One region of the Zoogloea sp. genome, then DNA from elsewhere that is predicted to be linked to it. Evidence: predicted binding sites of a transcription regulator. Region 1 holds the regulator's gene; the other holds the start of a gene.
The links. Region 1 encodes sigma-54, which starts transcription at its own class of promoters, with help from an activator protein. Its sites were predicted from a motif close to TGGCACGCTTNCTGCTNA; they were not measured.

Region 1 (3,389 bases):
CGGGTGGATCAGGTTGAGGTGGCCGACCATGTCGGCAGGCCAGATACGGTCTTCCGAGACCGAAATGCGGGTCGCCAGGCTGCCGCAGATGTGGCGCAGCCGCAGGCGCTCCAGGTTGTCGTCAAACAGCCGGCTGACCGTCGTCTGACGCATGGCTGCCCCATTGGGCGAAAAGGGCATGGGCAGCCTGTGCATCGGCTGCGCTCATCAGTTGCTCGCGGAAATTGCGGTCGCTAAACATCTGGGCTAGCTCGGACAGCAGCTGGAGGTGGTGCTCGTTGGCCTGTTCGGGAACCAGCAGCACGAACAGCATCGAGACGGGGCGTCCGTCGGGGGCGTCGAAGGGGACAGGGTCGGCGAGGCGGATGAAGGCTCCCAGCGCTTCCTTGAGGCCCTTGATGCGGCCGTGGGGAATGGCGATGCCCTGGCCAAGGCCGGTGGAGCCGAGCTTCTCGCGGGCAAACAGGCTGTCAAAGACGGTGCTGCGGCCGATGCCGTGGTTGTTCTCGAACAGCAGGCCGGCTTGCTCGAAAGCACGCTTCTTGCTGCTCGCCTCGAGTCCGACGACCACATTGGTCGGCGGCAAAAGTTTGGCGATGAGGTTCATGCGAGGACTCTCCCGTGTGCGGAGCGGGCCGACACAGGTTGCCGGTGAAAGGCGATTCAGGAAGATCCGGAGGCGAGGGCCGCCGGGGCCGTTGTGTCAATTGGGGCGCATTATAGCCACAACGGTCCCGGGGAAAAGCGTATTACTTAGCGCCGGGAATCAGGACTCGGCGAGGTGCTGCTTCAGGGAGTCGTGACCGTGGTCGCTGGTCTTGTCCTTGTACTTCAGGACCTGACGGTCGAGCTTGTCGATCAGCCCGTCGATGGCTGCGTACATGTCGGCATCTTCGTTCTCGACGTAGATGTCCTTGCCGCGCACGTGCACGGTGACTTCGGCCTTCTGACGCAGCTTTTCCACCGAGAGGATCACGCCGACGCTGGTGACGTTGTCGAAGTGGCGGATTACGCGATCGAGCTTGGTCGTGACGTACTCGCGGATGGCCGGCGTAACTTCGACGTGATGCCCCGTGATGTTGAGGTTCATGGTTGCTACCTTTCTGTCAGATGGTTTTGCGCAGACTGACCGGCGGAATATCGAGGGACTCGCGGTATTTTGCAATTGTCCGACGTGCCACGACGATACCCTGCTGGCCCAACAACTCGGCAATCTTCGCGTCGGACAAGGGCTTCTTCTTGTCTTCCGCCCCCACGAGCTGGCGAATCAGCGCCCGAATCGCCGTCGAGGAAGCAGCCCCACCGCTGTCGGTGGCAACGTGACTGCCGAAAAAATACTTGAATTCGAAAATGCCCCGCGGCGTGGCCATGTACTTTTGGGTGGTCACTCGCGAAACGGTGGATTCGTGTAGATCCAGCTGTTCGGCAATTTCCCGCAGGGTAAGCGGACGCATTGCCACATCGCCATAATCGAAGAACTGGCGCTGGCGGTCAACGATCGCTTGCGAAACTCGCTGGATGGTGTCGAAACGCTGCTGCACGTTCTTGATCAGCCAGCGCGCTTCCTGCAGGTGGCTCGACAGGGAGCCGCTGGCGCCGCGGTTGTCGCGCAGGATCTGGGCGTACAGCTGGTTGATGCGCAGGCGCGGCATCGCATCCGGGTTGAGGCTGACGACCCAGTTGCTGCGCTGCTTGCGGACCACCACGTCGGGTACCACGTAGCGAGTATCGGCCTGGGAGAACTGGGCGCCGGGGCGCGGGTTGAGGCCGAGGATCAGGGCATGCGCCTCGCGCAGGGTGTCGTCGCTGCAGCGCAGTGCGCGCTTGATCTTCAGGAAGTCGCGGGCGGCCAACAGTTCGAGATGTTCGCTGACGATGGCGATGGCGAGGTCGCGGGCTTCGCTGGTGGGCAGGGTGTGCAGTTGCAGGGCCAGGCACTGGCCCACGTCTTGGGCGCCAATGCCGGCTGGGTCAAGGCTCTGGATCTGGCGGAGAGCGATCTTGAGGTCGTCGAGCTCGATTTCCAGTTCGGGCGGGAGCAGCGGCAGCAGATCGGCCAAGTCCTGGCTGAGGTAGCCGTCGTCGTCGAGTGCCTCGATGAGGAAACGCACCAGGGCCCGGTCCCGGTCGGACAGGGGCGTGAGAGCGACCTGGGCGTCGAGGTGGTCGCGCAGGGACGGCACGGCAGCCTGGAATTCCTGAAAGTCGGTCTCGTCGTCGTCGTCGCGTTGTCCGCCGCTGCCAGCCGCAGCCCATTCGCCAGCTTCGCCGCCGTTGTCGAAATCGTGATCCGGCTCGCGTTCCCGCTCAGCCTCGCGGGATTGCTCCTGCTCGCGTTCGTGGGCGGCCTCGCTGCCGGCCGGCGCCAGCGGGCCGGGTGCCTCGACGCGGCTCGAGCCGAGGTCACCCTCGGGCTCTTCCCGCTCGAGCATGGGGTTCTCCAGGAGGATCTTCTCGATCTCCTGGTTGAGTTCGAGGGTCGACAGCTGCAGCAGCTTGATGGATTGCTGCAGCTGGGGCGTCAGCGCGAGATGCTGGGAGAGTTTGAGCTGGAGGCTGGGCTTCATGAGTCGTATCGGGCCTCAGAGCCTGAAGTGCTCGCCAAGGTACACCTGGCGGACCTGTTCGTTATGAACGATCTCGTCCGGGCGGCCACTGGCCAGCACTTCGCCGGCGTTGATGATGAAGGCACGGTCGCAGATGCCAAGGGTTTCACGGACGTTGTGGTCGGTGATCAACACACCGATCCCCTTGTCCTTCAGGAAGCGGATGATCTTCTGGATGTCGATGACGGCGATCGGATCGACGCCGGCGAAGGGTTCATCCAGCAGGATCAGGCGTGGGTCAGTGGCCAGCGCGCGGGCGATTTCGCAGCGCCGGCGTTCGCCGCCGGACAGGGAGATCGCAGTGCTGTCGCGCAGGTGATCGATGCCCAGTTCGTTCAGCAGCTCGTCGAGGCGGCTGGCGATCTGCGGCTTGGAAAGGTTCTGCAGCTCAAGTACAGCCTGGATGTTCTCGGCTACCGTCAGCTTGCGGAAGACGCTCATCTCCTGCGGCAGGTAGGACAGCCCGAGGCGCGCGCGCTGGTGGATGGGCCGATGGGTCAGCACCTCGTCGTCGAGGGTGATCTCGCCGCCGTCGGCGGCCACCAGGCCGACGATCATGTAGAAGCAGGTGGTCTTGCCTGCGCCATTGGGGCCGAGCAAACCCACTACCTCGCCGCTGCCGACGTTGAAGGAAACGTCGTGAACGACCGTGCGGGCCTTGTACTTCTTGCGCAGGTTGCTGACTTTAAGCAGGCTCATCGCCGGGTTGTTCTTTCAGGACTCTACGAATGATTTCGGTGGAAAAGCCGCGACCTTGAAGAAATCTCGCCTGCCGTGCCCATT
Region 2 (3,389 bases), on a different contig from region 1:
CATGTGGGCCATCGGCAGGTAGCTGAAGGTGAACCACAGGACGGAGAACAGCAGCACGGCGGAAAACTTGATGCGCTCAGCAAAGGCACCGAGGATCAGGGCCACGGTGATGGCGGCAAAGGCCCCCTGGAAAGCCACATAGATGAACTCGGAGATCACCACGCCCTTCGAGAAGGTGGCGGCCACGGAGTCCGGCGTGATGCCCTTCAGCAATACCTTGTCGAGACCACCGAAGAAGGCGCTGCCCTCGGTAAACGCTACGGAGTAGCCGTAAAGCACCCACAGCACGCTGATCAGGGAGAACACCGTGAACACCTGCAGCAGCACGGACAGCATGTTCTTGGCGCGGACCAGGCCACCGTAGAACAGAGCCAGGCCAGGAATGGACATCATGATGACGAGGGCGGTGGCGACGATCAGCCACGCGTTGTCGCCCTTGTTCGGTACCGGAGCCGGCGCGGCAGCAGCAGCTTCTGCCGGCTTGGCCTCGGCAGCGGCAGCCGGGGCTGCGGCCGGTGCTTCAGCAGGCTTGGCCGCAGCGCTGGCCTCGGCCGGGGCGGTCACCGCGGGGGCGGCAGTCGGCGCGGCCGGAGCGTCCTTGTCCTGGGCCAGCGCATGGCCCGCAAAACCGACCGTGAGGGTCGTCAGCAGGGCTGCGAAGAGTTTTTTCATGATGGGAAGCTCCCTTACAGCGCTTCGGCACCGGACTCGCCGGTACGAATGCGGATGGCTTGTTCGAGATCGAACACGAAGATCTTGCCGTCACCGATCTTGCCAGTGCTGGCGGATTTTTCGATCGCCTCGATGACCTGATCGAGGATCTCGGTCTTGACGGCGGCCTCGATCTTCACCTTCGGCAGGAAATCGACCACGTATTCCGCGCCGCGGTACAGCTCGGTGTGGCCCTTCTGACGGCCAAAGCCCTTGACCTCGGTTACCGTGATGCCTTGCACGCCGATGGCGGACAGGGCCTCACGCACTTCGTCCAGCTTGAAGGGCTTGATGATGGCAGTTACGAGTTTCATGGTTGGGTCCTCATGCAAGGCGACCCGAACGAGCCGCCGCGCGGTTACGGGGGGAAGTTAGAACGTACGGGTGATGGTCAGCTGCACGCGGTCCTTGCCCAGGTCCTTGCCGAAGGCGTTGGTGTAGAAGGCCTGGCTGGCGTTGGTGTTGATGTAGCTCAGGCCGACCACGACGCCGGCGATGTCCTTGGTCACGCCGAGCTTGTAATCGGTGTAGGAGGCGCCGCTGTTGTCACCGTGGATCTTCTGGCGACCCACGTGGCCGATCAGGTTAAGGCCCGGGCTCAGTTCGTAGGCGGCGGTCAGGTCAAGATAGCCGGAGTTTTTGGAGTCGGTCCAGCCGAACAGATCGCTGAAGGAATGCGAATACTTCAGGGTCAGGAAGGTCCAGGAACCGGCGATGTAGCCTTCAATGGTGTTCGGGTTGTTGCCGTAGCCGGACCCCGGGTAGAAGTACTGCAGCACGCCCACGTCGTAGCCGAAGTCGCCGACGGTGTTCTTGAAGCCGCCGTAGAAGTCCATCTCGATGCTGTTGCTGACGGTGGAGCTGCCGTCGGTCAGCCAGGACACGTTGGACGCCCAGGTGCCGGCGTACAGGCCGCTCGAATGCGCATAGTCGAAACCACCCTGAATCGCCGGTTTGCGGTTGGTCTGACCGATACCGCGGTAGATGTACTCCGACGCCAGCGTGACGTTGCTGGTGAAGGTGTGCTCGGGAGCGGGCGCCGCGTCGGCAGCGTTTGCCAGGGACGGCAGGGCGGCACAGGCTGCGAGCAAGGCGGAAGCGATAGCGGTCATGCGCATGATTGGATTCTCCTAGTAATAAAAGTTGGCCAACACAACTTAGCAACCATCATGCCAGATTTAAAAATACAATTATTTCAATGACTTGACATCAATAATCGAGCCTTGCTGCAGCGCAGAAAAAATTCAATCCGCACCACTTTGGGAGTACGCACCAATAGAGGGCGCCGTGTTGGTGCATGGTGCGCCGCAACCGTCGACGGGCTCCGGTGCTAAACTGGGTTACGACTTGGATTTATCCCCTTTCCTGTGAGGAACGCTGCCATGGCCAATCCCAAAATCCTCGATGAAATCGGTTCGAAGGTTTCCGAACTTCTCGCCAACAGCCCCGCCAAGGACCTTGAAAAGAACGCCCGCGCCCTGCTCGCCAGCGGTTTTTCCAGGCTCGACCTGGTAACGCGGGAGGAATTCGACCTGCAGAAGGAAACCCTCGCCCGCTACCGCGAAAAGCTGACCGAACTCGAACACCGGGTCGCCCAACTTGAGTCGGAACTGGCCTCGCGTCCGCCGGCAGAGGCGGGCTGAACCTCCTGCCGTTCCGACGGTCATTGCAAGGGCGCCCCGGCGCCCTTTTTCATGCCAGCCCAAGATCAATTACAAACACCCTTTCGCTTTCCCGGAGACATCCCTTGAAGAAGCTGCTCGCCCTGCTTGCCGTCGCCAGCGCCCCCGCCTTCGCTGCCCCCATCAGCTACACGATCGACTCCAACCACACCTACCCGCTGTTCGAGACCGACCACCTTGGCTTCTCGACCCAGCGCGGGCGCTTCAACAAGACCAGCGGCAAGATCGTCCTCGACAGCGCGGCCCGTCGCGGCTCGGTGGAAGTCACCATCGACGCGGCGTCCATCGACATGGGCTTCGCCAAATGGAACGAGAACATGCGCGGCGAGGGCTTCTTCAACACCGAGACCTATCCGACGATCAGCTTCAAGGCCGATCGCCTCACCTTCGACGGCGAGAAGCCGGTGTCGGCAGAGGGCAGCCTGACGCTGCTCGGCATCACTAAACCGCTGGTGCTTACTCTGTCCCGCTTCCACTGTGCCCCCCACCCGCTCAACAAGCGCGAAACCTGCGGCGCCGACATCACCGCCCGCCTGAAGCGTTCGGATTTCGGCATGACCAAGAACATCCCCTCGGTCAGCGACGAGGTGCGCCTGGTAATCTCGGTGGAAGCCTATCGCGAGCAACAATGACAATGCACTAAACCCAGCCACGCCTGGGCTAGACTGCCGGTTTATTCCAAAAAGATACGCCGTGAGTATAGCCCTCCTGACCAGCCGCGCCCTTGTCGGCCTGCAGGCCCCTGAAGTCACCGTCGAGGTACACCTGGCCAATGGCCTGCCGGCCTTCACGCTGGTCGGTCTCGCGGATGCGGAGGTCCGTGAGGCCCGCGACCGCGTGCGCGCCGCGCTGCAGACCGCGCAGTTCGAGTTCCCGCAGCGGCGCATCACCGTCAATCTGGCTCCTGCCGATCTACCCAAGGAGGGCGGCTGCTTCGACCTCCCCATCGCGCTGGGCATCCTCGCCGCCTCTGGCCAGATTCCGGCCAATCGGCTG

Region 2: ACE3RX_RS08320 (TorF family putative porin) is a predicted target of sigma-54. The motif match lies at 1,869-1,886, and genes of this name have one in related genera.

What each region holds. Positions count from the first base shown of each region.
Region 1 is NZ_JAYSDK010000007.1:103,713-107,101, forward strand. Features, by position in the region: gene hprK (HPr(Ser) kinase/phosphatase) at 1-153, opposite strand, end outside; gene ptsN (PTS IIA-like nitrogen regulatory protein PtsN) at 122-607, opposite strand; gene hpf (ribosome hibernation-promoting factor, HPF/YfiA family) at 767-1,090, opposite strand; gene ACE3RX_RS06335 (RNA polymerase factor sigma-54) at 1,107-2,567, opposite strand; gene lptB (LPS export ABC transporter ATP-binding protein) at 2,583-3,305, opposite strand; gene recX (recombination regulator RecX) at 3,292-3,389, opposite strand, start outside.
Region 2 is NZ_JAYSDK010000010.1:84,535-87,923, forward strand. Features, by position in the region: gene amt (ammonium transporter) at 1-672, opposite strand, end outside; gene glnK (P-II family nitrogen regulator) at 687-1,025, opposite strand; gene ACE3RX_RS08320 (TorF family putative porin) at 1,083-1,829, opposite strand; gene ACE3RX_RS08325 (accessory factor UbiK family protein) at 2,094-2,354, shown strand; gene ACE3RX_RS08330 (YceI family protein) at 2,459-3,025, shown strand; gene ACE3RX_RS08335 (YifB family Mg chelatase-like AAA ATPase) at 3,087-3,389, shown strand, end outside.